Regions from separate parts of the Streptomyces sp. NPDC058001 genome, predicted to be linked through region 1. Evidence: predicted binding sites of a transcription regulator. Region 1 holds the regulator's gene; the other holds the start of a gene.
The links. Region 1 encodes HrcA, which represses chaperone genes, less so after heat shock. Its sites were predicted from a motif close to TTNGCACTCNGNNNNNCNGAGTGCNAA; they were not measured.
Positions count from the first base shown of each region.

Region 2: groES (co-chaperone GroES) is a predicted target of HrcA. The motif match lies at 11,021-11,047, and genes of this name have one in related genera.

Region 1 covers NZ_JBHVQT010000002.1:496,876-511,498, forward strand. The annotation lists gene lepA (translation elongation factor 4) at 193-2,064, shown strand; gene ACFVT5_RS05640 (AMP-dependent synthetase/ligase) at 2,326-4,215, shown strand; gene ACFVT5_RS05645 (SpoIIE family protein phosphatase) at 4,251-6,119, opposite strand; gene ACFVT5_RS05650 (hypothetical protein) at 6,621-6,878, opposite strand; gene hemW (radical SAM family heme chaperone HemW) at 6,920-8,152, shown strand; gene ACFVT5_RS05660 (DUF3097 domain-containing protein) at 8,542-9,345, opposite strand; gene ACFVT5_RS05665 (MBL fold metallo-hydrolase) at 9,381-10,121, opposite strand; gene hrcA (heat-inducible transcriptional repressor HrcA) at 10,305-11,321, shown strand; gene dnaJ (molecular chaperone DnaJ) at 11,322-12,455, shown strand; gene ACFVT5_RS05680 (nitronate monooxygenase) at 12,580-13,653, shown strand; gene ACFVT5_RS05685 (16S rRNA (uracil(1498)-N(3))-methyltransferase) at 13,650-14,399, shown strand; gene ACFVT5_RS05690 (VOC family protein) at 14,477-14,623, shown strand, end outside.
Region 2 covers NZ_JBHVQT010000001.1:255,899-270,521, forward strand. The annotation lists gene alr (alanine racemase) at 1-392, shown strand, start outside; gene ACFVT5_RS01265 (alpha/beta fold hydrolase) at 400-1,638, shown strand; gene tsaE (tRNA (adenosine(37)-N6)-threonylcarbamoyltransferase complex ATPase subunit type 1 TsaE) at 1,610-2,200, shown strand; gene ACFVT5_RS01275 (hypothetical protein) at 2,349-2,531, shown strand; gene ACFVT5_RS01280 (hypothetical protein) at 2,640-3,194, opposite strand; gene tsaB (tRNA (adenosine(37)-N6)-threonylcarbamoyltransferase complex dimerization subunit type 1 TsaB) at 3,317-3,988, shown strand; gene rimI (ribosomal protein S18-alanine N-acetyltransferase) at 4,006-4,506, shown strand; gene tsaD (tRNA (adenosine(37)-N6)-threonylcarbamoyltransferase complex transferase subunit TsaD) at 4,499-5,602, shown strand; gene ACFVT5_RS01300 (hypothetical protein) at 5,599-5,856, shown strand; gene ACFVT5_RS01305 (RNA polymerase sigma factor) at 5,875-7,146, opposite strand; gene ACFVT5_RS01310 (YciI family protein) at 7,225-7,581, opposite strand; gene ACFVT5_RS01315 (methyltransferase domain-containing protein) at 7,718-8,932, opposite strand; gene ACFVT5_RS01320 (polysaccharide deacetylase family protein) at 9,042-9,992, shown strand; gene ACFVT5_RS01325 (polysaccharide deacetylase family protein) at 9,989-10,834, shown strand; gene groES (co-chaperone GroES) at 11,192-11,500, shown strand; gene groL (chaperonin GroEL) at 11,613-13,238, shown strand; gene ACFVT5_RS01340 (SDR family NAD(P)-dependent oxidoreductase) at 13,432-14,205, opposite strand; gene ACFVT5_RS01345 (MOSC domain-containing protein) at 14,260-14,623, opposite strand, start outside.

The DNA.
Region 1 (14,623 bases):
CCGAGCCGCCCAAACCAAGGGCCCGGCCCCCTCAAACCAAGGCCACCGACCACCCGAACCAGACTCCTCGGCCACCCGACCCCACGCTCCCGGGACGCCCGCCACCGGTCGCAGTGCCGCGCCCATGGGACCATGGAGACTACGTATCGATCCGAGCCGAGGCGTGAGAAGCCTCAAGAGACAGGACCTTGCGTGCCCGCGACCCCTAAGCATGTGCCCGAGCCGAGCCGTACCGACTCGGCGCTGATCCGCAATTTCTGCATCATCGCGCACATCGACCACGGCAAGTCCACGCTCGCCGACCGGATGCTCCAGCTGACCGGCGTGGTCGATCAGCGGCAGATGCGTGCTCAGTACCTCGACCGCATGGACATCGAGCGCGAGCGCGGCATCACGATCAAGTCCCAGGCGGTGCGGCTGCCCTGGGCCCCCACCACGGGCCCCGACCAGGGAAGTACGCACATCCTCAACATGATCGACACCCCGGGACACGTGGACTTCACGTATGAGGTCTCGCGGTCGCTCGCCGCCTGCGAGGGGACCGTCCTCCTGGTGGACGCCGCCCAGGGCATCGAGGCCCAGACCCTCGCCAATCTCTACCTGGCGATGGAGAACGACCTCACGATCATCCCCGTACTCAACAAGATCGATCTGCCGGCCGCGCAGCCCGAGAAGTTCGCCGAGGAGCTGGCGAATCTCGTCGGGTGCGAGCCCGACGACGTGCTGCGGGTGTCCGCCAAGACCGGACTGGGTGTCGACGCGCTGCTCGACAAGGCCGTCGCGGAGATCCCCGCGCCGGTGGGCGTCGCGGACGCCCCGGCGCGCGCGATGATCTTCGACTCGGTCTATGACTCGTACCGGGGCGTGGTCACGTACGTCAGGGTGATCGACGGGCAGCTCAACCGGCGTGAGCGGATCCGGATGATGTCGACGGGGGCCACGCACGAACTCCTGGAGATCGGCGTCACCTCGCCCGAGATGCTGCCGGCCGACGGCCTCGGCGTCGGCGAGGTCGGCTATCTGATCACCGGTGTGAAGGACGTCCGGCAGTCCAAGGTCGGTGACACGATCACCAGCCTGCACAAGGGCGCCACCGAGGCCCTGGGCGGGTACAAGGAACCGAAGCCCATGGTGTTCTCGGGCCTGTATCCGCTGGACGGCTCGGACTACCCGGATCTGCGTGAGGCGCTGGACAAGCTCCAGCTCAACGACGCCGCGCTGGTGTACGAGCCGGAGACATCGGCCGCGCTCGGCTTCGGCTTCCGCGTCGGCTTCCTCGGTCTGCTGCACCTGGATGTGATCCGGGAGCGCCTTGAGCGCGAGTTCGGGCTCGACCTGATCGCGACCGCGCCGAACGTGGTGTACCGCGTGATCATGGAGGACGCCAGCGAGTTCACGGTGACCAACCCGAGCGAGTTCCCGGAGGGGAAGATCGCGGAGGTGTACGAGCCGGTCGTCCGGGCCACCGTCCTCGCCCCGTCCGAGTTCATCGGCGCGATCATGGAGCTGTGCCAGACCCGGCGCGGCGTGATGCTCGGTATGGACTACCTCTCCGAGGACCGTGTCGAGATCCGTTACACGCTGCCGCTCGCGGAGATCGTCTTCGACTTCTTCGACCAGCTGAAGTCCAAGACCCGCGGCTATGCCTCACTGGACTACGAGCCCACGGGTGAGCAGACCTCGCAGCTCGTCAAGGTCGACATCCTGCTGCACGGTGACAAGGTCGACGCGTTTTCGGCGATCACCCACCGGGACCAGGCGTACGCCTACGGGGTCCGGCTCGTCGCGAAGCTGCGGGAACTCATCCCCCGGCAGAGCTTCGAGGTGCCCGTCCAGGCCGCGATCGGCTCCCGGGTCATCGCGCGCGAGACCATCCGCGCCATCCGCAAGGACGTCCTCGCCAAGTGCTACGGCGGTGACATCTCCCGTAAGCGGAAGCTCCTGGAGAAGCAGAAGGAGGGCAAGAAGCGGATGAAGATGGTGGGTTCCGTGGAGGTTCCCCAGGAGGCGTTCATCGCCGTCCTGTCGAGTGACGACAGCGGCGGCGCCAAGGGCAAGAAGTAGTCCCGGTCCCACACGGCCGGTCGGAGCGGGGCGGGATCGCGGTGCCAGGGAGCGCCGCGGGCCCGCCCCGCCTCGTTCATCCCGTCACTGCGCGCTGGAGGAAAGTGACAGTCCGCTGCCCCTTACGTGCCGGGCGACTGGCCTTTACTCTGATCTCTGCTCCATGGTTACTCGTGAGTTAAACAACAGCCGCAACCAGCCAGCCGCCAGCAGTCGGAGCCAGCCGCGAGCAGCACGCGCTGTCGGGGCCCGGAGGATGTCGTGAGCGACACACAGACCCTGATCGAGAACCGGCCGCCGTCGGTGGCGAACCTCTTCCTGGAGCGGGTTTCCGCCACACCGGACGCCGAGGCGTACCGGTATCCCGTGCCCGCGGCCCCCGGCGCGGGCCCCGACGAGTGGAAGTCGCTGAGCTGGGGACAGGCCGCCGAGCGGGTCTTCGCGATCGCGGCCGGGCTGATCGAGCTGGGCGTACGGCCCGAGGAACGGGTCGCGCTGTCCTCCTCGACGCGGGTCGAGTGGATCCTCGTCGACCTCGGAATCCTGTGCGCGGGCGCCGCGACGACCACCGTGTATCCGCAGACGAACGCCGAGGAGTCCGCGTTCATCGTCGCCGACTCGGACAGCAAGGTGCTGATCGCCGAGGACGCGGCGCAGCTCGCCAAGGCCCGTGAGCGCCGCGCCGACCTGCCTGATCTCGCCCATGTGGTGATCATCGATCCGGCGGGGTACGAGCCCGAGGCGGCCGACCCCGAGGGGTGGGTGCTCACGCTCGCCGAGCTGGAGAAGCGGGGCGCCGCCCATCTGGAGAAGAACCCGGACGTGATCAAGGCGCGGGTCTCCGCGATCACCTCCGATCAGCTCGCCACCCTGATCTACACCTCCGGCACCACGGGCCGTCCCAAGGGCGTCCGGCTGCCGCACGACAACTGGTCGTACATGGCCAAGGCCATCGCGGCGACCGGTCTGGTCGGCCCCGACGATGTGCAGTACCTCTGGCTGCCGCTCGCCCATGTGTTCGGCAAGGTGCTGACGTCGGGCCAGATCGAGGTCGGCCATGTCACCGCCGTGGACGGCCGTATCGACAAGATCATCGAGAATCTGCCGGTCGTGCAGCCCACCTACATGGCGGCCGTGCCCCGCATCTTCGAGAAGGTCTACAACGGCGTCGCCGCCAAGGCGCGGGCCGGGGGCGGCGCCAAGTACAAGATCTTCCTGTGGGCCGCCGGGGTCGCCCGCGAGTACGCGAGGACCACCCAGGACAACTTCCGCCGCACGGGCCAGGCCAACGCGCCGTTCGGGCTCTCCGCCAAGCACAAGGTCGCCGACGCGCTCGTCTACTCCAAGCTGCGCGAGGCGTTCGGCGGCCGGCTGCGGGCCTGTGTCTCCGGCTCGGCCGCGCTCGCACCCGACATCGGCTACTTCTTCGCCGGTGCCGGGGTGCACATCCTGGAGGGATACGGCCTCACGGAGTCGTCGGCGGCGTCGTTCGTGAACCCGGGCGAGGCGTACCGCACGGGCACCGTCGGCAAGCCGCTGCCCGGTACCGAGGTCAGGATCGCGGAGGACGGCGAGGTGCTGCTGCGCGGCCCCGGCATCATGGAGGGCTACCACGGGCTGCCCGAGAAGACCGCCGAGGTCCTGGAGTCCGACGGCTGGCTGCACACGGGCGACATCGGCGAGCTGTCCCCGGACGGCTATCTGCGGATCACGGACCGCAAGAAGGACCTGATCAAGACGTCGGGCGGCAAGTACGTGGCGCCGGCCGAGGTCGAGGGGCAGTTCAAGGCCGTGTGCCCGTACGTGTCGAACATCCTGGTGCACGGCGCCGACCGGAACTTCTGCACCGCGCTCATCGCCCTGGACGAGCCGTCGATCCTCGGCTGGGCCAAGGAGAACGGCCTCGGCGGCAAGTCGTACGCGGAGGTCGTCGCGGCGCCCGAGACGGTCGCCCTCGTGGACGGCTATGTGCAGGAGCTGAACGCGGGGCTCCAGCGCTGGCAGACCATCAAGAAGTTCCAGCTCCTGCCGCGTGACCTCGATGTCGAGCACGGCGAACTCACCCCGAGCCTCAAGCTGAAGCGCCCGTTCGTGGAGCGGGAGTACCAGCATCTGATCGATGAGATGTACGCGGGGACTCGCGAGGTCTGATCCCGCCGTACGGGGACTTGGCGGAGGGCGACCGGTCAGACGGTCTGGAGGACCAGCAGGGCGAGGTCGTCCTCCGGCGGGTCGGGGGCGAAGGCGTGGACCAGGGTGCGGATACGTTCCGCTACGAGCGGAGCGGTGAGGCCCGCGCACCCGGCGAGGGCGACGGCGAGCCCGTCGCCGTCGTCGAACTGCCGCTGCCCGGCCCGCCGTTCCGTCACGCCGTCCGTGACACAGAGCAACGTTTCGCCCGACCGCAGCTCGAACGTTTCCGTCCGGTACGCGGCTTCCTCCACGACGCCCAACAGCACCTGCGGTTTCGCCGCCGCCCGCACCACCCCGTCGGTCCCGAGTACCAGCGGTAACGGATGCCCGGCGGAGGCGAGGGTGCACCGCACCCCGCCCTCGACCGGCACCAGCTCCCCGTAGAGCACCGACAGGAACCGGGGCATCGTCCCCTCGGGCGGCACCGAGGGCCCGCCCGCCGCGGCCAGCGCCCGTGCCGCCGCGTCGGCAGCCTCGGTCGCGTCATCGAGCAGTAACTGGTTCAACCGGTCGAGCACCTCGCCGACCTGGTACCCCTCGCGGGCGAGCAACCGCAGCCAGGGCCGGGCGAGGCCGATCACGACGGCCGCCTCGGGCCCCTTGCCCTGGACGTCGCCGAGTGCGAAGCACCAGCGCCCGTCCCCGGCCGGGAACACGTCGTAGAAGTCGCCCCCGGGTCCGCCCGCCTCCCGTGGCTCGTAGACGAGGGCGCTGCGCATCCCGGGGATCTCAGCGACGGCGCTGGGCAGCAGCCCCCGTTGCAGCACGCGGCTGATGGTGGCCTGGCGCGTGTACTGGCGGGCCGCCCCGATGGCGAGCGCGACCCGGCGGCCGAAGTCCTCGACCAGGCCGGTGACCTCGTCTGGGAACCGGAGCAGCCCGGCCCGCCCGATCATCAGCGTGCCGAGCGGCCGGCCCCCGGCGGTCAGCCGGAACGCCAGCGCGGCCCCCGCCGGATCACCGCTGCCCAGGGCCGCCTCCGGCCAGGGCACGGGCACCGGACCCGACCGGTCCGGATCGCTGGGCAGCACCGGAGGGGCCTGCTCCAGGGCCTGGCGGAGTTCCTCGATCCGGTTCTCGCTGCCGTGCCACACCCGGGCCGGGCGGGGCCCGGTGGACGTACCGTCGGTGCCGCCTGATCCGAGGCGGTCGGCCTCGTCGGTGAGCCAGACCGCGCACCAGTCGGCGAGCCGGGGTACCAGGAGCTGCCCGGCGAGCGCGGCGACATGATCCTCGTCCAGCTGCCCGGCGAGCAGATCGGACGCCTCGGCGAGGAAGGTGAGGGCGCCCCGGTTGACCCAGTCCTGGTCCTCGGGGTCCGCCAGGGGCCCGAGGACCTCGCCGTAGTCGCCGATCGTGGGTCCCGTGACCACGGGAAGAGCCCTCTCCCGGGCGTCCACCGGCAGTCGCGCCCACACCGTCTTCGTACCCGGGCGGTACGTGATGCCCCAGGCGGCGGCGAGACCGGAGACGAGCTGGAGCCCGTGCCCGAACTCGGGGGTCTCCTGGCCGCCGGGCGCCAGGCCACCGCGTATCGGCCGCGCGGGATGGTGGTCGGAGATCTCGACGACCAGGGCCGTTCCGTCGTCCGGCGTCTCCTCCAGACGGCACAGCAGCCCGACGTCCGTACCGGCGTGCACGACCGCGTTGGTGACCAGCTCGCTGACGAGCAGCACCGCGTCGTCCACCAGTCGGTCCAGGACGACCGGTTCCGTCCAGTTGGTCAGCGCCGTACGGACGAACCGGCGGGCGGCCCCCGGGGACTGGGGGTTTCCGGGCAGATAGGTCCGGGCCACGCGCGGCGTCGACCGCCGCCGACGGCTCGGCGGAATCACCGCCCGGACCGCGCTCTCGCGTCGCATCGCAACAGAGTGACAGACCGGGCGCGAGCGTGCGCACGGAGTGAGGGAAGTGGGGCGGGGTGGGGGGCAACAGTGCTATACGCCTTGCGGCGGGCTGACCCGAATTCCTGGGTTCCGGGTACCTGAGGAGTGACCAGTACTTGGGTGCCGCCGCTGTGCCCACCCTCCCCCAAGGACTCCGACAAGCTCCGTCCAGGGGGGACCCCCATCGCCCTGCGGCACGATTGCCCACAGCGACGGCGGCGAGTAGCGCGCTTGCCCGCGCGGTGGCGGCGCGGAGCCGCCTGCGGCGGCGGGCGGCGGTGCGGTGCGCGGGGCGTTCGCCTAGCGGCGTGATTGCCTGCGGCGGCCGGTGGCGGTGGGTGTCCCGCTGCGCCAGCGGGTGGCGCGACTGCCCGTGCCGTGGCAGTGCGGAGCCGCTTGCGGCGACAGGCGGCTCCGTGCGGTGCCCGCCGCGTTCGCCTAGCGTGCCTGCGGCGGCTGGCGGCGGAATTGTCCGCGTCAGCGGCGGTGCGGGGTTCGCCTGCGCGGTGGCACGTAGTGTCCGGCTGCGTTCGCCACAGCGATGTGACTGCCTGCGGCGGCCGGTGGCGGGATCTTCCGCGACAGCGGCGGTGGCGGTGTGGTGTCCGGATGCGTCAGCCCGGTGGCGCGGTCGTCCGCAGTGGCGGGGCGGGGTTCGTCTGCGGTGACGGTGGCCGGGTGGTGTTCGGCCGCGTTCGCCTCAGCGGCGCTGACCTCGGTGGTGCGATCGCTCACAGGGGTGGGGTGTGGTCGTTGGGGCGGGGGACAATGGGGGTATGCCCTCTGTGCTTCCTGAGGGGGAGGCTGTGCCTGAGGATGGCGGTCTTCCGTCCTCCGCTCTGCTCGGTGCTCCCGCTCGCCCCCTCGGTTTCTATGTCCACGTGCCGTACTGCGCCACCCGTTGCGGTTACTGCGACTTCAACACCTACACCGCCACCGAACTCCGCTCCACCGGCGGTGTCCTCGCGTCGCGCGACAACTACGCCGACACCCTCGTGGACGAGATCCGCCTCGCCCGCAAGGTCCTGGGCGACGACCCCCGCCCCGTCCGGACCGTGTTCGTGGGCGGCGGTACCCCGACCCTGCTCGCCGCCGACGACCTGGTCCGGATGCTCGCCGCCGTCCGCGACGAGTTCGGTCTCGCCGACGACGCCGAGGTCACCACCGAGGCGAACCCGGAATCCGTCGACCCGGCCTACCTTGCCGCGCTTCGGGCGGGCGGGTTCAACCGGATCTCGTTCGGCATGCAGAGCGCCCGGCAGCACGTGCTCAAGGTTCTCGACCGCACCCACACCCCCGGCCGCCCCGAAGCCTGTGTCGCCGAGGCCCGTGCCGCCGGGTTCGAGCACGTCAATCTCGACCTCATCTACGGCACCCCCGGCGAGTCCGACGACGACTGGCGGGCCTCGCTCGACGCCGCGATCGGAGCGGGACCCGACCACGTCTCCGCGTACGCGCTCATCGTCGAGGAAGGCACCCAGCTCGCCCGGCGTATCCGGCGCGGTGAGGTCCCGATGACCGACGACGACGTCCACGCCGACCGGTACCTCATCGCGGACGAGACGCTCAAGACGGCCGGTTTCGAGTGGTACGAGGTGTCGAACTGGGCCACGACCGACGCGGGCCGCTGTCTGCACAACGAGTTGTACTGGCGCGGCGCCGACTGGTGGGGCGCGGGCCCCGGCGCGCACAGCCATGTCGGCGGCGTCCGCTGGTGGAACGTCAAGCACCCCGGCGCGTACGCGGGCGCCCTGGCGGCGGGCCGCTCACCCGGCGCCGGCCGCGAGATCCTGTCGGAGGAGGACCGGCGGGTGGAGCGCATCCTGCTCGAACTCCGCCTCCAAGACGGCTGCCCGCTCTCCCTCCTCAAACCAAAGGGCCTCACGGCCTCCCACCAGGCCCTCAAAGACGGCCTCCTACAACCTGAACCGTACGAACAGGGCAGAGCCACCCTGACGCTACGGGGCCGGCTCCTGGCAGACGCGGTGGTAAGAAACCTGGTCGACTAGCCCCCGGCCGGGCGGGTTGTCGGGTGCGGGTCGTGCGTCGCTCGTCGCGCAGTTCCCCGCGCCCCCCTGCGGGGTGCTTGAGGCCGGTTGTCGGCTGCGGGCCCTGCGCGGCTCGTTGCGCAGTTCCCCGCGCCCCTATCGGGGCTGATTGGCCGGCGCCGGTCTTCGAGTGCCGGTCGTGAGTTCCCGCCAGCCCCGCACCCTCAGGGGCGCGGGGAACTGCGCACCCAGCCACGCTCGACCCGCAGTCGAAATCCGTCGCCGGCCACTCACCCCCGTAAGGGGCGCGGGGAACTGCGCGACCGGCCACGTACAACGCGCAGTCGAGGCCCGGCGCCGGCCACCCCAGATCAGGGGCGCGGGGAACTGCGCAAACACGGGTCAAATGATTACGGCACCGTCACATGGTCAATAAGCCGTTCCACCGACCCCAAAAGTTCCGGCTCCAGGTCCCGGTAACTCCGTACCGACCCCAGAATCCGCTGCCACGCCGCCCCCGTGTTGTCAGGCCAGCGCAGCGCCCGGCACACCCCCGTTTTCCAGTCCTGGCCCCGGGGAACCCGGGGCCACTCCGAAATGCCGAGGGCCGCCGGCTTCACGGCCTGCCAGATGTCGATGTACGGGTGGCCCACCACCAGGGCGAACTCGTCGGCGACCTCCGCGGCGATACGGGACTCCTTGCTGCCGGGCACGAGGTGGTCGACCAGGACGCCGAGGCGGGCGTCCGGGCCTGGCGCGAATTCCGCGACGATCGCCGGGAGGTCGTCCACGCCCTCCAGGTACTCGACCACCACGCCCTCGATCCGGAGGTCGTCGCCCCACACCTTCTCGACGAGTTCCGCGTCGTGCCGGCCTTCGACGTAGATCCGCCCGGCACGGGCCACCCGCGCCCGCGCCCCGGGCACCGCCACCGAACCGGACGCGGTACGGGTCGGCCGCACCGGCGCACCCGTGGCCGTCCGGACCAGGGTCACCACCCGGCCCTCCAGAAGGAACCCGCGCGGCTCCAGCGGAAAGACCCGGTGCTTGCCGAACCGGTCCTCCAGCGTGACCGTCCCCGCCTCGCACCGGATCACCGCACCGCAGAACCCGGTCTCCGGCTCCTCGACCACGAGCCCCGGCTCGGCCGGTACCTCGGGTACGGGCTGCTTCTTCTTCCAGGGCGGAGTCAGGTCCGCCGAGTACGGGCGCATTCGCCCGACGATAGGAAGAAGGGGCCGGGCGTGGCTCACGACACGCCGAATCTCCTGGCCAGCCGCTCGCGTTGGGCCCTGACGAACTCCGCATTCACGACAGAACCATGCCCGGGGACGTACCGCGCGTCCTCGCCGCCCAGCTCCAGGAGACGGTCCAGGGCGGCGGGCCAGCGGGCCGGGACCGAGTCCCGGCCCGTCTGCGGCCACCCGGACTCCTCGACCAGGTCGCCGCAGAACACGACCGGGGGAGAACCGGGGACCACGACCGCCAGATCGTGGCCCGAGTGCGCGGCGCCCAGATTCACCAGGAGCGCCCGCACCCCGCCGCCCAGATCGACCCCCCACTCGTCGGGGACCTCGTGCCGGGGGCGGACGAGCAGGTCGACGGCCTCCGCCGCGGCCCGGGGCTCGACCCCGTGCCGTACCGCGTCCGTACGCAGCTCGTCGGCGCCGCGTGTGAAGAGTTCGCCCATGCCCAGCGCCCCGTACACCTCCACACCCGCGAACGCCGATGTGCCCAGGACATGGTCGAAGTGGGGATGGGTCAGTGCCACGTGGGTGACCCGGCGGTCCGTGCCCAGGAGTACTCCGGTGTCCCGGCGCAGCCCCGCCCCCTCGCGTACCGTCGCGCCGGTGTCGATCAGCAGCGCGCCCTCGTCCCCGGCGACCAGCCCCGCCGTGCAGTCCCAGGCCGGAAGCCGCCGTCGGCCGACACCGGGGGCCACCCGCTCCCACCCCGGCTCTTCCCAAGCGATACCCGCAGCGATACCCATAGCTCGACGCTAAGCCCACCGGCCGTCCCCGTACGACATAGGCAGGGCCCGGCCTTGCTACCGGCGTACCCACCGGCCGTACACTGGCTCAGGGAATGTTGGCACTCGGCTGCCCTGAGTGCCAGAGGGGCCGGGCATGTGCCGGACCGGGGCAGGGAACACATGAAGCTGGAGGTGCGCGCGATGCTCAGTGAACGCAGGCTCGAAGTGCTGCGCGCCATCGTCCAGGACTATGTCGGCACCGAGGAGCCCGTGGGTTCCAAGGCGCTGACCGAACGGCACAGCCTCGGCGTCTCACCGGCGACCGTGCGCAACGACATGGCGGCCTTGGAGGACGAGGGGTACATCGCCCAGCCGCACACCAGCGCCGGGCGGATCCCCACGGACAAGGGGTATCGCCTGTTCGTCGACAAGCTCGCCGGCGTGAAGCCGATGACGGCGCCCGAGCGCCGCGCCATCCAGAACTTCCTCGACGGCGCCGTCGACCTGGACGACGTGGTGGGCCGGACCGTGCGGCTGCTCGCGCAGCTCACCCGGCAGGTCGCCGTCGTGCAGTACCCCTCGCTGACCCGCTCGACGGTGCGCCATGTCGAGCTGCTCTCGCTGGCCCCGGCCCGGGTGATGCTCGTACTGATCACCGACACCGGCCGGGTCGAGCAGCGGATGGTGGACTGTCCGGCGCCCTTCGGTGAGGCGTCGCTCGCCGATCTGCGGGCCCGGCTGAACAGCAGGGTCGCGGGCCGCCGTTTCACAGATGTGCCGCAGTTGGTGCAGGATCTGCCCGACGCCTTCGAGGCGGAGGACCGCGGCATCGTCTCGACCGTGCTCTCCACTCTGCTGGAGACGCTGGTCGAGGAGACCGAGGAGCGGCTGATGATCGGCGGCACCGCCAATCTGACCCGCTTCGGGCACGACTTCCCTCTGGTGATCCGGCCCGTTCTGGAGGCCCTTGAGGAGCAGGTCGTGCTTCTCAAGCTCCTGGGCGGTGCCGAGGATTCGGGCATGACCGTACGGATCGGTCATGAGAACGCGCATGAGGGACTCAACTCCACGTCCGTCGTGTCGGTGGGCTACGGTTCGGGCGGCGAGGCAGTGGCCAAGCTCGGCGTGGTCGGCCCGACCCGCATGGACTACCCGGGAACGATGGGAGCAGTACGCGCAGTGGCACGTTACGTCGGACAGATCCTGGCGGAGTCGTAAGTGGCCACGGACTATTACGCCGTACTCGGCGTGCGCCGCGACGCTTCCCAGGACGAGATCAAGAAGGCGTTCCGGAGGCTCGCGCGCGAGCTGCATCCGGACGTGAACCCCGATCCGAAGACCCAGGAGCGGTTCAAGGAGATCAACGCCGCCTATGAGGTGTTGTCGGACCCGCAGAAGAAGCAGGTCTACGACCTCGGCGGTGACCCGCTCTCGCAGGCGGGCGGCGGCGCGGGCGGTTTCGGGGCCGGTGGCTTCGGCAACTTCTCGGACATCATGGACGCCTTCTTCGGTACGGCGTCCCAGCGCGGCCCCCGCTCGCGCACCCGGCGCGGCCAGGACGCGATGATCCGGCTGGAGGTCGAGCTGGACGAGGCGGCCTTCGGGACCACCAAGGACATCCAGGTCGACACGGCCATCGTCTGCACCACGTGCAGCGGCGAGGGCGCGGCCCCCGGCACCAGCGCGCAGACCTGCGACATGTGCCGCGGGCGTGGCGAGGTCTCCCAGGTGACCCGGTCGTTCCTCGGCCAGGTCATGACATCGCGGCCGTGCCCCCAGTGCCAGGGCTTCGGCACCGTGGTGCCCACCCCGTGCCCGGAGTGCGCCGGTGACGGCCGGGTCCGCTCGCGCCGCACGCTGACGGTGAAGATCCCGGCGGGCGTCGACAACGGCACCCGGATCCAGCTCGCGGGCGAGGGCGAGGTCGGCCCCGGCGGCGGCCCCGCCGGTGATCTCTATGTCGAGATCCACGAGCTGCCGCACTCCGTGTTCCAGCGGCGCGGCGACGATCTGCACTGCACGGTGACCCTCCCGATGACGGCCGCCGCGCTGGGCACCAAGGTGCCCCTGGAGACCCTGGACGGCCTCGAAGAGGTCGACATCAGACCGGGCACCCAGTCCGGGCAGTCCATCCCCAAGCACGGGCGCGGGGTGACCCATCTGCGGGGCGGCGGGCGCGGTGACCTCATCGTGCATGTCGAGGTGCAGACCCCGTCGAAGCTCGATCCGGAACAGGAGCGGGTCCTTCGGGAGCTGGCCGTGCTGCGCGGTGAGGAGCGCCCGATCGGTCAGTTTCAGCCAGGACAGCAGGGGCTCTTCTCCCGCCTGAAGGACGCGTTCAACGGCCGCTGACGTACGGCTGACTTTCGGTCGAAATGGGTGTCGGCTTACCGCCGGTAAAGCCATACCGCCAGCGGAATATGCCAGCCGGACGGCTGGATTCGGACTTGTGCGGGGGACGTGACAACATGCCGTCATGTCCTCCGCACTGACCGATCTCTTCCCACGCCCGATCGTGCAGGCGCCCATGGCGGGCGGCGTTTCCCGGCCCCAGCTCGCGGCGGCCGTCTCCGACGCGGGCGGGCTCGGATTTCTCGCCGCCGGTTACAAGACCGCCGACGGGATGTACGAGGAGATCAAGCAGGTGCGCGGCCTCACCGGGCGCCCCTTCGGTGTCAATCTGTTCCTGCCCCAGCCCGACCACGCCGACCCGGCGGCCATCGTCGTCTACCGTCACCAGCTCGCCGGCGAGGCCGCCTGGTACGAGACCCGGCTCGGCGACCCGGACGTCGGACTCGACGACGGCTATGTGGCCAAGCTGGCGATCCTGGTGGACGATCCGGTCCCGGTCGTCTCCTTCCACTTCGGCTGCCCCACCCGCGAGGTGGTGGAATCCCTCAAGCGGGTCGGCACCCTCACTCTCGTCACGGCCACCACGCCCGAGGAGGCGCAGACCGTGCAGTGGGTCGGCGCGGACGGTGTGATCGCGCAGGGCATCGAGGCGGGCGGCCACCAGGGCACCCACCGCGACAACGTCGAGAACGACGGCGCCGGGCTCGGACTGCTGACCCTCGTGTCACAGATCCGCGAGACCGCGCAGCTTCCGATCATCGCGGCCGGCGGGCTGATGCGCGGCTCCCAGATCGCCTCCGTCCTCGCGGCGGGCGCCGACGCCGCCCAGCTCGGCACCGCCTTCCTGATCACCCCCGAGTCGGGCGCCCACGTCCTGCACAAGCAGGCCCTCACGGACCCGCTGTTCAACCGCACCCGGCTCACCCGCGCCTTCTCGGGCCGCCCCGCGCGCGCCCTCGTCAACCGCTTCCTGCGCGAGCACGGCCCGTACGCGCCCGCTGCCTACCCGCAGATCCACCACCTCACCGCCGGACTGCGGAAGGCCGCCGCGAAGGCCGGGGATCCGCAGGGCATGGCGCTCTGGGCCGGGCAGGGCCACCGCCTCGCCCGTGAACTGCCCGCCGGGGAACTCGTCGAGGTGCTCACCGCCGAACTGGAGGCCGCGGGCGACGCGTTGGTGCTGCGGAGGGCTTCGTGACCGCTCCCGTCTTCGTCGTCGGACACTTCGACGCGGGTCCCGCCGGGCGCTATGTCCTGGATGGCGCCGAAGGGCGGCACGCCGTGTCCGTGAAGCGGCTGCGGCCCGGCGAGGACGTCGTCCTGACCGACGGGCACGGGCGCTGGGCGGAGTGTGTCGTGGTCGCCGCCGAGGGCAAGGACCGGCTTGTCGTCCACATGGACTCGATCGCCGAGGAACCCGAGGAGACCCCCCGGATCACCGTCGTCCAGGCGCTGCCCAAGGGCGACCGCGGGGAACTCGCCGTCGAGACCATGACCGAGACCGGCGTCGACGCGATCGTGCCGTGGTCCGCCGCCCGCTGTGTCACCCAGTGGCGGGGCGAGAGGGGCGTCAAGGCGCTCGGTAAGTGGCGCGCCACGGCACGCGAGTCCGGAAAACAGGCCCGCCGCGTCCGGTTCCCGGACATCGCGGAGCCGATGACCACCAAACAGGTCACCGCCCTGCTCGCCCGCGCCGATCTCGCGGCCGTCCTGCACGAGGACCGGGACTACCCGAGCGAGCCCCTGGCCACCGCCGAACTCCCCACGAGCGGCGAGATCGTGCTCGTCGTCGGCCCCGAGGGCGGCATCGCGCCCGAGGAACTGGACCAGTTCACCGGCGCCGGGGCAAAAGCGTACCGACTGGGGCGTAGCGTGCTGCGTACGTCGACCGCCGGGACCGCCGCCGGTGCCCTGCTGCTCGGCCGCACCGGCCGCTGGTCCTGAACCACCGGTCGTGAACCATCGCTGCTGAAAGCCGGTTCTGAACGGCCGGTCCTGAACTGCCTTCCGAGGAGGCCCCGTTGGAACTCGCCCAGGTGAGGCTGCTCGTCTCCGACTTCGCCGCCTGCTACCGCTTCTACGCCGACGTGCTCGGCCTCAAGCCGCAGTCGGGCGCGGTCGACGGACCGTACGAGAAGTTCAGCCCGCACACCGGCTCGGCGGGGATC
Region 2 (14,623 bases), on a different contig from region 1:
TGAAGCACGTACCCGGCGGGCACGGCGTGAGTTACGGCCACCACTACGTGACCCCGGGCGCCACGACCCTCGGCCTGATCCCCCTCGGCTACGGCGACGGAGTCCCCCGCCACGCCTCCGGCACGGGCCCCGTACTCGTCGGCGGCAAGTGGCGTACCGTCGCCGGGCGGATCGCGATGGACCAGTTCGTGGTCGACCTCGGCGGCGACGAGCCCCCGGTCGGCGCCGAAGCGGTGCTGTTCGGACCCGGCGACCGGGGCGAGCCGACCGCCGAGGACTGGGCCCAGGCGGCGGGCACCATCGCGTACGAGATCGTCACGCGCATCGGATCCCGCGTGCCGCGCGTCTACGTCGACGAGGGCGGACCGGTGGCGAAGGGGAGCGGCAGGTGAGCGGCAGATGAGCGAGAGCGGTGCGGATGCCGTCGCGGGGGCGGCCACGGCGGTGGCTTCGGCGGCCGGGAACTGGCGCCGGGCCGGTATCGCGGGCGCCGCGATCGGTGTGGTCGCGGCGGGCGCGGCGGCCGGTGTGGCGCTGGAGCGGATGACCGTGGGGCGCGGCATACGCCGCAAGGCACAGCTCGCGCTCGACTCGACCGGGCCCTACGGATCGCTGCGCGGCACTCCCGGCAAGGCGATCGCCGACGACGGCACCGAACTGTCCTACGAGGTGGACGAGGTCGAGCCCGACGCCGGACTCGCCCCGCGCCGCCGACGCCTGTTCGGCCGCCGCTCGCCCGCGCCGGTCACCGTCGTCTTCAGCCACGGCTACTGCCTGAACCAGGACTCCTGGCACTTCCAGCGGGCGGCCCTGCGCGGAGTCGTCCGTACGGTCCACTGGGACCAGCGCAGTCACGGCCGCTCCGCGCGCGGGGTGGCGCAGACCAGTCACAAGGCGTCGGCGGTCCCGCTCACCATCGACCAGCTCGGCCGCGACCTCAAGGCCGTCATCGACGCGGCGGCCCCCGAGGGCCCGCTCGTGCTGGTCGGCCACTCCATGGGCGGCATGACGATGATGGCGCTGGCCGACCAGTACCCCGATCTCGTACGCGAGCGGGTCGTCGGCGTGGCCCTCGTCGGTACCTCGTCCGGGCGTCTCGGCGAGGTCAATTACGGGCTGCCCATGGCGGGCGTCAACGCCGTGCGGTGGGTGCTGCCCGGGGTGCTCAAGGCGCTGGGGCAGCGGGCCGAGCTGGTGGAGCGGGGGCGGCGGGCCACGGCCGAGCTGTTCGCGGGCGTCATCAAGCGGTACTCGTTCGCGTCCCGCGACGTCGATCCGGCGGTCGCGCGGTTCGCGGAGCGGATGATCGAGGGCACCCCCATCGACGTGGTCGCCGAGTTCTATCCGGCCTTCACCGACCACGACAAGACGGCCGCCCTCGCGCACTTCGTGGAGCTGCCCGTGCTGGTGCTCGCCGGGGACAAGGACCTCGTCACGCCGAGTGAACACAGCGAGGCGATCGCGGATCTGCTGCCGGACGCCGAGCTGGTCCTCGTACCGGACGGCGGGCATCTGGTGATGCTGGAGCACCCCGAGGTGGTCACGGACCGGCTCGCGGACCTGCTGACGCGCGTCGGCGCGGTCCCGGCGGGGGCTACCGTGGGCGGTTATGGAACGTCCAGCACACCCGGCGGCTGACCCCGCCGCCCCTGACGCCCTCGCGGCCCCCGTCGCCGTCCCCGAGTCCGTGCGGCTCACCGTCGACTCGCCGGAGCGGATGAGCGCGCTCGGCCGCCGGCTCGCGAAGGTGCTGCGCCCCGGTGACCTGGTGATGCTCACCGGTGAGCTGGGCGCGGGCAAGACCACGCTGACCCGGGGCATCGGCGAGGGCCTGAACGTACGCGGTGCCGTCACCTCGCCGACCTTCGTCATCGCGCGCGTACACCCCCCGCTCGGCGACGGGCCGCCCCTGGTGCACGTGGACGCGTACCGGCTGGGCGGCGGGCTCGACGAGATGGAGGACCTCGACCTCGATGTGTCGCTGCCCGAGTCCGTGATCGTGGTCGAGTGGGGCGACGGCAAGGTCGAGGACCTGTCGGACGACCGGCTGCACGTCGTTATCGGGCGGACCGTCGGCGGCACGGGCGCTGCGGCCGATACAGCGGACATGGCGGACACGGTGGACGAGGTGCGCGAGGTCACCCTCAAGGGGTTCGGCACCCGGTGGACCGCCGGTGACCTGGGCGCACTCGCCGGCTGAGCCCTCGCGGTTGGTCCGTTCACCCGAACGTTCCGACAAGGCGTCGGCAAATTCTTGCATTGCGGCGGTCGGGCGTGGTCACATGGAGACCGGTACCTGGGTTAGGTCTACCTAACCAGGTCTGCCCCCTCAGCTCCAGGAGGCGCCCATGTCGGCCACAGAACACACCGCGCCGTCCGGCGTGGCGATGAGCGAGCTGCTGGCGTCCTGTGCCGCCGCGAAAGAGGTGTCGACGCCCCCGGCGCGACGCCCCGAGCCCGAACCGGCGCCGGAGCGGGAAGAGGCGGCCGAGCGCCGGGAGAGCCCGCAGGAGCACCCCGAAGCCGCGTAACCGCCCAGCCGCACGGCCGGTGAGGTCATCCGTACGCATGACTTACGGATGACCTACGGCATGAATCGCGGATGACTTACGGACGCGTACGCGTGGCCATACGCGTGCTTACGGGATCACGACGATCTTCACGCCGATGCCCGCGAACTCCCACATCGCGTCGCCGTTCTCACGGGTCTGGCGGACGCCGCCCGTCTTCTTGTCCGGGTCCGGCTTCGGCGTCGAGCCGTCGACCGCCGCGCTGAACCCGATCGCGATCCCGTTGACCGACGCGAACCGCACCACGTGCTCGATCGGCGTGCCGTCGGACCCGGCGCCGGAGCCCGAGCGCGAGGTGACGCTGTAGGTGCCGGCCGGTGGGTCGACCGTGCTCGGCTGGACCTCGAAGGTGCGCCGGACCTTGCCGTTCCCGCCGACCAGCCACACCCGGTCGTTGTCCAGCGCGTACACGACCCGCTCGCCGACGCCGGACTGGGCGGGCAGCGCCTTCGGGTTCTTCTTGTCCTTGGCCGGCCGGGACGCGGTCGCCGACGGCGACTTGCCGGCGTTCGGTTTGCCGAGATTGTGCGGCACCTGGGCCGACGCCTGATAGGCGAGGAAGGCGACCGCGGCGAGTGCCGCCGCGGTGAGCACGGCCACGAATCCCGAGCTGCTCCTTGCCACCGCGCCCACCTCTCGAACCGTTCCCGTACCGCACCTGCTGCCCGTCAGCGCCGACGGTAGCAGCCAGTACGGAGCATCCCGGGGCGGCCGTGCCCCCGCCGCCGGAGCCGTAGGCTGTTTGTGTGTTGTTGCTCGCTCTGGATACCGCCACTCCCGCCGTCACCGTCGCCCTGCACGACGGTGCGTCCGTCGTCGCCGCGTCGAATCAGGTGGACGCCCGCCGACACGGGGAACTCCTCCTTCCGGCCGTCGACCAGGTGCTCGCCGACGCCGGGCTGAAACTGTCCTCGGTCACCGCCGTCGTCGTCGGTACGGGCCCCGGTCCGTACACCGGGCTGCGGGTCGGGCTGATGACCGCCGACACCTTCGGGCTCGCCCTGGGCGTGCCGGTGCACGGCCTGTGCACGCTCGACGCGCTCGCGTACGCGGCAGGGCTCGACGGCCCGGACGGTCTTGACGGACCGTTCGTCGTCGCGACCGACGCGCGCCGCAAGGAGGTCTACTGGGCGCGGTACGCGGACGCCCGCACCCGCGTGTCGGGGCCGGCCGTCGACCGGCCCGCCGACATCGCGGCCGAGGTCGCGGGGCTGCCCGCGGTCGGCGCGGGCGCGCTGCTGTACCCGGACACCTTCCCGGACGCGCGCGGGCCCGAGCATGTGTCGGCCGCCGCGCTCGCCTCACTCGCCGCCGAGCGGCTGCGCGCCGGGGACGACCTGCCGCCGCCGCGCCCGCTCTATCTGCGCCGCCCGGACGCGCAGGTACCCAAGAACTACAAGGTGGTCACCCCGAAGTGACCGTCGTACTGCGCGAGATGCGCTGGTGGGACATCGACCCGGTACTCGCACTGGAACGCGTCCTGTTCCCCGACGACGCCTGGTCCCGCGGCATGTTCTGGTCCGAGCTGGCCCACGCGCGCGGGGCGGGCGCCACGCGCCACTATGTCGTCGCCGAGTCCGGTGACCGGCTCGTCGGATACGCGGGCTTCGCCGCCGCCGGGACCGGCACCGAGGACGGGCCCGCCGCCGTGGGGGACGTCCAGACCATCGCCGTCGCCCAGGAGCACTGGGGCACCGGGCTCGGGTCGCTGCTGCTCACGGATCTGCTGAAGTACGCCACGGCCTTCGAGTGCGCCGAGGTGATGCTGGAGGTGCGTGTCGACAACACGCGCGCCCAGCGGCTCTACGAACGCTTCGGCTTCGAACCCATCGGCTTCCGGCGCGGCTACTACCAGCCCGGCAATGTGGACGCCCTGGTCATGCGCCTGACCACGGCGTCCGGCACCGACGTACAAGGAACCGCGACCCATGGCTGACGAACCGCTCGTCCTCGGCATCGAGACCTCCTGCGACGAGACCGGTGTCGGCATCGTGCGCGGCACCACGCTCCTCGCTGACGCGATCGCCTCCAGCGTCGACGAACACGCCCGCTTCGGCGGTGTCGTACCGGAGGTCGCGTCGCGCGCGCATCTGGAGGCGATGGTGCCGACCATCGAGCGCGCCCTGAAGGACGCCGGGGTCGCCGCGTCCGACCTGGACGGCATCTCCGTGACGGCGGGTCCCGGACTCGCGGGCGCGCTCCTGGTGGGCGTGTCGGCGGCAAAGGCGTACGCGTACGCGCTCGGGAAGCCGCTGTACGGCGTCAACCACCTCGCCTCGCACATCTGCGTCGACCAGCTCGAACACGGCGCCCTGCCCGAGCCGACGATGGCGCTTTTGGTGAGCGGCGGGCACTCGTCGCTGCTGCTGTCCACCGACATCACCTCGGACGTCCGGCCGCTGGGCGCGACCATCGACGACGCGGCGGGCGAGGCGTTCGACAAGATCGCCCGCGTACTGAACCTGGGCTTCCCCGGCGGTCCCGTCATCGACCGGTACGCGCGCGAGGGTGACCCGACCGCCATCACCTTCCCGCGCGGTCTCACCGGGCCGCGTGACGCCCCGTACGACTTCTCCTTCTCCGGCCTGAAGACGTCCGTGGCGCGCTGGATCGAGGCGAAGCGTGCCGCCGGCGAGGACGTGCCGGTACGGGACGTCTCCGCGTCCTTCCAGGAGGCCGTGGTCGACGTGCTGACCCGCAAGGCGGTCCGCGCCTGCAAGGACGAGGGCGTGGACCATCTGATGATCGGCGGCGGCGTCGCGGCGAACTCACGGCTGCGGGCGCTGGCCGCGGAGCGGTGCGAGGCGGCCGGGATCCGGCTGCGGGTGCCCCGGCCCAAGCTGTGCACGGACAACGGCGCGATGGTCGCCGCGCTCGGCGCCGAGATGGTCGCGCGGGGCCGGGCGCCGTCCGACTGGGACCTGTCGGCGGACTCGTCGCTCCCGGTGACGGACCCGCACGTACCCGGCCGCGGTCACACGCACGACCACGACCATGTGCACGAGGTGGCGAAGGACAACCTGTACTCATGACGGTCGCACTGATGTGGGAGGCCGCGGCGGCACCGGGCCGGGGCGCCGAACTCCTCGCCTGGGTACGGGAGCAACGGTTGGCCGCCGAACCGGTCCGCCGCGAGACCTTCACGGCCCCGGGTGACCGAGTCCTGACCATCACCTGGTGGCACGCCCCGTACGAGGCCGAACTCCCGGAGTTCCCGGAACCGGACGAGGCGATGATCCGGCGCCCGGTGCACCGCTGGCGCTTCGAGTCGGCGGGGGTGGAGTAGGCGGCAGCACCGCCGGGGCTAGAGGCTGGTCAACCGCGCGCGCAGAAGCGCCCGTTCGGGTTCGTTGCGTGCGAGTGCGATCGCCCGTTCCAGTTCCGCACGCGCCTCCTCCGTACGTCCCAGCCGTGCCAGCAGGTCGGCCCGTACGCTCGGCAGCAAGTGGTAGTCCTTCAGGGCCGGTTCGGTGGCGAGGGCGTCGACCAGGGCGAGTCCGGCCTCGGGGCCCTGTGCCATGGAGACGGCGACCGCACGGTTCAGCTCCACGACCGGTGAGGGTGCCCGCAGGGCCAGTACCGCGTACAGCGTGGCGATCTGCCCCCAGTCGGTGTCCTCGTACCGCACCGCCCGCACATGACACGCGGCGATGGCGGCCTGGAGGACGTACGGCCCCGGCACTCCCTCGCCGGTCACGGCCTCCGCGCGGGTCAGCGCCTCGTATCCGCGCCGGATCAGCAGCTGGTTCCACCGGGACCGGTTCTGGTTGGCGAGGAGTACCGGCTCGCCGTCGGGTCCGGTGCGGGCGGCGGCCCGCGCGGACTGGATCTCCAGGAGCGCGGCGAGCCCGTGCACCTCGGGCTCCTTCGGCATCAGTCCCGCGAGGACCCGGGCGAGGCGCAGCGCGTCCTCGCAGAGCGCGGGCCGCAGCCAGTCGTCGCCGGCCGTCGCCGCGTACCCCTCGTTGAAGATCAGGTAGATGACGTCGAGGACCGATCCCAGCCGGGCGTCCCGCTCCGGTCCTGTCGGTACCTCGAAGGGCACCCCCTTGGTGGCGAGGGTGCGTTTGGCGCGGACGATGCGCTGGGCGACGGTCGCCTCGGCCGTCAGATAGGCGCGGGCGATCTCGGCGGTGGTCAGACCGCCGAGCAGCCGTAGCGTCAGCGTGGTCCTGGCCTCGGCGGACAGCACGGGATGGCAGGCCGTGAACACGAGCCGCAGCAGGTCGTCGTCGATGGCGTCCGGATCGTCGACCAGGTCACCCGGGTCGGGGGCGTGCGGCGCGCTCTCCAGGTCGCGGCCGACCTCGGCGAGCTTGCGCGCGTACGTCTCCCGGCGGCGTACGAGATCGATCGCGCGCCGCTTGGCCGTGGCCATGAGCCAGGCGCCCGGGTTGTCCGGGACACCCGATCCCGGCCACTGCTCCAACGCGGCGACCAGGGCGTCCTGCGCCAGTTCCTCCGCGATGCCGACGTCCCGCACGATCCGGGCGACGCCCGCGATGATGCGCGGCGACTCGATCCGGAAGACCGTCTCGACGGCATGGGTGGTGGCGGCCGTGGGTGGGGTGCTCACGGCCCACCATCAGACACCCCCGCGCGCGAGCCGCCAAGTCGGGCGCGGGTCCGGTGACGTCGGCCCGGCTGAGGGAGGTCAGCCCTCCACGACCTCCCGCACCTCGCAGGTCACCGTCCAGAACGGCTCGTGCACCTGGAGGAACCGCTTGGTCCACTCGACCGCCTCGGCCTTGTCCTTGGCCTGGAGCAGCGCGTACCCGCCGATGACCTCCTTGCTCTCGGTGAACGGGCCGTCCGTCACGGATGTCTTCCCGCCCTCCCAGTGCACCCGCACACCGTCCGAGGTCGGCGTGAGACCGGCGGTGTCCAGCAGGACCCCGGCCTTGGTCATCTCCTCGATCAGCTCACCCATGCGCCCCATCAGGGCCTCGCTGGGCCCCTCGGCGGGCGCGTTGTTCTCGTCGATCCGGATCATGGACAGATAGCGCGGCATGAGCCTCTCCACTTCGCTGGGGGGCGGAGTCTTCTCTCCGCCTCTCACGCACGCGTCGAACGGGAGGCGCCGGGATCGACACGTCCGGAGAATTTTTCCGGGACTTTCTCCGGGAACTTTCTTCGGGACCCTTTTCCTACCGTGCCGCCGGGTGGCCCAGGAGCATGGCCGGGGCGTTGTGGACCCTGGTCAGGAAGACGGTGGCGGCGTGCGGGCCCTGGGGTTTCACCTTGCGGCGCAGCTCTTCCGGTTCCACCGGTGAGCCGCGTTTCTTCACGGTGAGGATGCCGACCTCGCGCTGCCTCAGCAGGGCCTTGAGGCGCTTGACGTTGAAGGGCAGATGGTCCGTGATCTCGTAGGCCGTGGCGTACGGGGTCGGGCGCAGGGTGTCGGAGGTGACGTACGCGATCGTCTCGTCCAGCAGGCCGCCGGACACCTCACGGGCCACCTCGGCCACGAGATGCGCGCGGATGACGGCACCGTCCGGCTCGTACAGATACCGCCCCACCGGGCGCACCGCCGGATCGGGGGGCAGGGTCGCGAGGGGCGAGAAGAGCGAGGCGCCGCCGGGCAGGAGGGTGGCCCGGCGGGCGTCGGGCCCGGCGGTGCCGAACCACAGCACCGCCTCCTTGACGTCACCGCCGTCCGAGATCCACTCGGTCTCGACACCGTCGGGAATCGCCTCGTGCGGCACCCCCGGCGCGATCTTCAGCGCGGCACGCGGCGCCCGCCGGGCGGCCTCCACGGCCCAGGACAGCGGCGGCGAGTACGCCTCCGGATCGAAGACCCGGCCCCGTCCGCCGCGCCGCGCCGGGTCCACGAACACCGCGTCGTACGGCGCCGTGTCGACCTCGGTGACATCGGCCTCGCGCACCTCGATCAGGTCGGCGAGCCCGAGCACCCCGGCGTTGGCTCGGGCCACCGCGCAGGTCAGCGGGTCGCGGTCGACGGCGAGGACGGTGATCCCGGCCCGTGCGAGGGCGACCGCGTCCCCGCCGATGCCGCAGCACAGATCGGCGACCGACCGGACCCCCTGCTCCCGTATCCGCCGCGCGCGATACGTGGCCACGCTGGTCCGGGTCGCCTGCTCGACCCCGTTCGGTGTGAAGAACATCCGGCCCGCGTCCCCGGCGCCGAACTTGGCCACCGCCCGCTGCCGCAGCCGCGCTTGACCGAGCGCCGCCGACACCAGACCCGCGGGATGGTCGCGGCGCAGCCGGGTCGCCACGGCCAGCTCCTGGGCGGGGTCGGTGTCCCGCACCTCGTCCAGGAGGGCGCGGCCCTCGTCCGTGAGCAGCGCGGCGAAGGCGTCGAGCGGGGAGAGCTGACCAGGGGCGTTCACCAGGCCCATTGTTCACCAGGCCGCGCACCGGGCCGCTGTGGGCCAGTCGATGGATGGTCGGCGCCGGGCGGCGGTGTCGCCGCCGCACCGCGGAGGGGCGCTGACAGGATGCGGCACCATGCAACTAGTAGGACAAAAGGAACAAGTTACGGTCGGGGCGGGACGGGCGCGCAGCCGTACCCGTACCCGCGTGGTCTGCGCGGCCCTGCTCGCCGTCGCCGTCGCCGCTGTCGCCTCGGGCTGCGGTGACACCGAGGCCGGCGAGGCCGCGGGCGCGGACAAGGTCAAGGGCGTGTCCGGCCAGCAGCGCCCGCTGACCAAGGAGGAGGCCGCCGCCAAGCAGCGCGCCGAGCAGACGGCCCGCGCCGCCGCCGCCAAGCGCTGGGGCCTGGACAAGACCCCGCTGCCCGCGCCGCCGCCGCCCGCGAAGAAGCCGCAAATCACCCCGCGCGCGGGCTTCGAGGTCGAGGACCAGGACGAGTTGCCGCCGGTCTTCACCACGATCCCCACCAAGGACAAGATCGTCTTCCTGACCATCGACGACGGCGCCGACAAGGACCCGGCGCTGCTTCGGATGATGGACGACCTGAAGATCCCGTACACCGCCTTCCTCAGTAACTACCTGGCGAAGGAGGACTACGGCTACTTCCGCAAGATGCGCGACCAGGGCGTCACGCTCAACAACCACACCCTCACGCACCCTTACCTGCCCGGCCTCGACTACGACCAGCAGAAGCGTGAGATCTGCGGTATGCAGGACGTCATGCGCAAGGAGTTCGGCAAGCGGCCCGAGGTGTTCCGGCCGCCGTACGGCAATTACAACCAGGACACGCTGCGCGCCGCCAAGTCCTGCGGCATCAAGGCCGTACCGCTGTGGAACGAAGAGGTCTTCGTCGACCACTGGGAGTACCGCGAGTGGGACCAGAAACTGCGTCCCGGCGACATCGTCCTCACCCACTTCCGGGGCAAGAACGACTGGAAGGGCACCATGCCGGACGACATCCGCCAGTTCATGAAGCTGATCACCGACAAGGGGTACGCGGTGGCGAAGCTGGAGGACTATCTGTGACCCGCCGGGCGCAGCTACGCCGGTCGCTGGCCGGGGTGCTGGTGGCCGGGGTACTCGCGCCCGCGCTGCTCGGCGGCTGCGCGCAGTCCGTCGACCCGATCGAACGGCTCAGCCGCAAGGCCGCGCAGAAGGTCGGGCCGCACGCGAAGCGGCCGAGCGCCGAGACGTACCGCCGCTGGGGTCTGCCGGGGCCGCTGGCCCCGGCGCCGAGTCCGCCCGCGCGTCCGCCGGGGGCGGGGGCGCCGGGTGCGAAACGGGCCGGTGGCAAGGGGACGGGGGCTGCCGGTGCCGGAGGCGCCGGGGATGCCGCAGCGCTGCCGCCCGTGGTCGACCGGGTCCGCACCACCGACAAGGTCGTCTTCCTCACCTTCGACGACGGCGCCGAGAAGGAACCCCGGTTCGTGGACATGGTGCGGGAACTACGGCTGCCGGTCAGCCTGTTCCTCACCGAGAGCGTGGTCGGCCCGGGATACGCCCAGTTCGCCCGGTTGCGGGCGGTGGGCGCGACCGTGCAGAACCACACGCTGCACCATCCGTACCTGCCGGGAATGCCGTACGCCGGACAGCGGGCCGAGATCTGCGGGCAACGGGACAAGGTGCTGGCACGGTTCGGCGTACGGCCCCGCTTGTTCCGGCCACCCCACAACGCGTACGACGGGGAAACGGTACGGGCAGCGGCGTCCTGCGGAGCGTCAGCGATCGTCCTATGGCGCACCCCCACCCCCGGCACGCCCCTCCACCGGGGCGACATCCTCCTGTCCCACGCGAACACGACCCCGGCACTACTACGCCGAATCCACGCGGACGGCCTCACGGTGGCCCGCTTGGAGGATTACTTGTAGCCGCACCGGCGAGCGGCGACGAACCTGCTGGCGGCCGGCGGCAGGCCAGAACCCGCTGTGGGCAGGCGTCCCGCAGGGCGGGACGGGTGGGCACAGCCCCAAGTACCGGGTGCCCCGGACTAGGCGGGCGCGCAGCGCCGTAGGGGCCCCGCTCGGACGTCGCGGTCCAGCCGAGAGGGTGGCGCGTTGGCACTCCGCTTGACCGAGTGCTAATCGCAGTCATAGTCTCGGCTCTGGCACTCCCCACTGGAGAGTGCCAATAGCGACGGGCAGGTCCGGCACCCGCGACGACGGATCGACCTGGTCGCCACCTCAGACAGTTAACCCCGTGAGATCTCCGAAGGGGGAGGTCGGATCGTGACGACCGCCAGCTCCAAGGTTGCCATCAAGCCGCTCGAGGACCGCATTGTGGTCCAGCCGCTCGACGCCGAGCAGACCACGGCTTCGGGCCTGGTCATTCCGGACACGGCCAAGGAGAAGCCCCAGGAGGGCGTTGTCCTGGCCACTGGTCCGGGCCGTATCGAGGACGGCAAGCGCGTCGAACTCGACGTCACCGTCGGCGATGTCGTGCTCTACAGCAAGTACGGCGGCACCGAGGTGAAGTACAACGGCGAGGAGTACCTCGTCCTCTCGGCCCGCGACGTGCTCGCGATCATCGAGAAGTAATTCACCACTTTTGCATGTGAGCTGCGCCCCTGGCCCCCCGCGACCCCAAGGAAGCCGGGAGTCCGGGGCGTAGTTCGTTCACCACCGTTCCCGAGAGGGCTGGAACGCTCCCATGGCGAAGATTCTGAAGTTCGACGAGGACGCCCGTCGCGCCCTTGAGCGCGGCGTCAACAAGCTTGCCGACACGGTCAAGGTGACGATCGGCCCCAAGGGCCGCAATGTCGTCATCGACAAGAAGTTCGGCGCACCCACCATCACCAACGACGGTGTCACCATCGCCCGCGAGGTCGAGCTGGACGACCCGTACGAGAACCTCGGCGCGCAGCTCGTGAAGGAGGTGGCGACCAAGACCAACGACATCGCGGGTGACGGCACCACCACCGCCACCGTGCTCGCCCAGGCTCTGGTCAAGGAGGGCCTGCGCAACGTCGCCGCGGGCGCTTCCCCGGCCGCCCTGAAGAAGGGCATCGACGCCGCCGTCAAGGCCGTGTCCGACGAACTCCTCGCCACCGCCCGCCCGATCGACGACAAGTCCGACATCGCCGCCGTCGCCGCGCTCTCCGCCCAGGACCAGCAGGTCGGCGAGCTGATCGGCGAGGCCATGGACAAGGTCGGCAAGGACGGTGTCATCACCGTCGAAGAGTCCAACACCTTCGGTCTGGAGCTGGACTTCACCGAGGGCATGGCCTTCGACAAGGGCTACCTGTCGCCGTACTTCGTGACGGACCAGGAGCGCATGGAGGCCGTCCTGGAGGACCCGTACATCCTCATCCACCAGGGCAAGATCTCCTCCATCCAGGACCTTCTGCCGCTGCTTGAGAAGATCATTCAGACGAACTCCTCGAAGCCGCTGCTGATCATCGCCGAGGACGTCGAGGGCGAGGCCCTGTCGACGCTCGTCGTCAACAAGATCCGCGGCACCTTCAACGCCGTCGCGGTGAAGGCCCCCGGCTTCGGCGACCGCCGCAAGGCGATGCTCGGCGACATGGCCGCCCTCACCGGTGGCGAGGTCATCGCCGAGGAGGTCGGCCTCAAGCTCGACCAGGTCGGCCTGGACGTGCTCGGCTCCGCCCGCCGTGTGACGGTCACCAAGGACGACACCACCATCGTCGACGGTGGCGGCAACTCGGACAACGTGGCCGGTCGCATCAACCAGATCAAGGCCGAGATCGAGAACACCGACTCCGACTGGGACCGCGAGAAGCTCCAGGAGCGCCTCGCGAAGCTGGCCGGCGGCGTGTGCGTGATCAAGGTCGGCGCCGCCACCGAGGTGGAGCTGAAGGAGAAGAAGCACCGTCTGGAGGACGCCATCTCCGCGACCCGCGCCGCGGTCGAGGAGGGCATCGTCTCCGGTGGTGGCTCCGCGCTCGTCCACGCCGTCAAGGTGCTGGACGGCAACCTCGGCAAGGTGGGTGACGAGGCCACCGGTGTCGCCGTCGTCCGCCGCGCCGCCGTCGAGCCGCTGCGCTGGATCGCCGAGAACGCCGGCCTGGAGGGCTACGTCATCGTCTCCAAGGTCGCCGAGCTGGAGCAGGGCAACGGCTACAACGCCGCGACCGGGGAGTACGGGGACCTGGTCAAGGCCGGTGTCATCGACCCGGTCAAGGTGACTCGGTCCGCGCTGGAGAACGCCGCCTCCATCGCTTCGCTGCTGTTGACGACTGAGACCTTGGTTGTCGAGAAGCCGGCGGAGGAAGAGGCCGACGCCGCGGGGCATGGCCACGGTCACTCTCACTAGGCGTGTGGCCTGACCGAGGTCCGGTTCCCCTGTTGTCCGGGGAGCCGGACCTCGGCTTTTCTCGCCCCTGCGGGGCTCGTTGCGCAGTTCCCCGCGCCCCTGATGAGGGGTGGTCGGGCTCGTTTTTCGGCCGCCGGTCCGCCGTGGCTTGTTGCGCAGTTCCCCGCGCCCCTTGAAGGGGCGGGTCGGTTGTCTACTGTGGGCCGTACTTGCGGCCCGTTTTGGAGGTGACTCCGGTCAGTAGTGATCTCGGGGTCACCTTTGCCACTCCCATCAGGGCCTTGTATCTCGGGTCCGGGATGGAGACGGTTTTGCCTCGGGTGAGGTCTGACAGGGCCGCTGTGACCACCTTGTCCGCGTCGAGCCACATCCACTTGGGGATGTTGTCCGTGCCCATGCCCGCGCGCTGGTGGAATTCGGTGCGGACGAAGCCGGGGCACAGGACCATCAGACGGACGCCCGTACCGGCCAGGTCTTTCGCCACGCCCTGGGTGAACTGGACGACCCACGCTTTTGACGCGCCGTAGGTGCCGCGTGGGACGAAGGCCGCCACCGACGCGAGGTTGATCACGCTGCCGCGCCTCCGCTCCCGCATCGCCCCGGTCGCCGCCGACGTCAGGCGCAGGACCGCCTCGCAGTGCACCTTGAGCATGGTCAGCTCATCTTCGAGGGGGACTTCCAGATAGCGGCCCTTGTTGCCGAAGCCCGCGTTGTTGACCAGGAGGTCGACGGGACGGCGGGGGTCCGTGAGGCGGGTGGCGACCGCCTCGATGCCGGCGTCCGTCGACAGGTCGGCCGTCAGTACCTCGGCCTCCACACGGTGCCGGTCGTGCAGTTCGGTGGCCTGGTCACGCAGCCGCTCGGTGTCGCGTGCCACGAGGACGAGGTCGTGGCCGTCGGCCGCGAGCCGGCGCGCGAACGCGGCGCCGATACCGGCGGTGGATCCCGTAATCAGAGCCGTAGTCATGCGCCAAGGTTAGTGATCCTTCAGCCGTCCCCGGGACGGTCACCAACGGTTGTGCTACGAGGCGTACTTCTCCATGTATGTCCTGGCCTGCTCGATCGACTCGGGGTGCAGTGCGTCACCGGCCGCGAGGAGCCGGGGCAGCAGCTCACGGCGGGTGGTCACGGCGCGGAACTGGAAGCCGACCGTCACATCGTGCGCGGGCCGGTGCACCAGCGTGACCGGGTCGCCGGCCTGGATCTCGCCGGGTTCGATCACCCGCAGATACGCGCCCGGTACGCCCTTCTCGGTGAACCGCCGCACCCAGCCCCGCTCACCGATGGCGCCGGCGAACGTACGGCACGGGATGCGGGACGAGGTGACCTCCAGGAGCACATCGGCGCCGATCCGCCAGCGCTCGCCGATCAGGGCGCCGGTGACA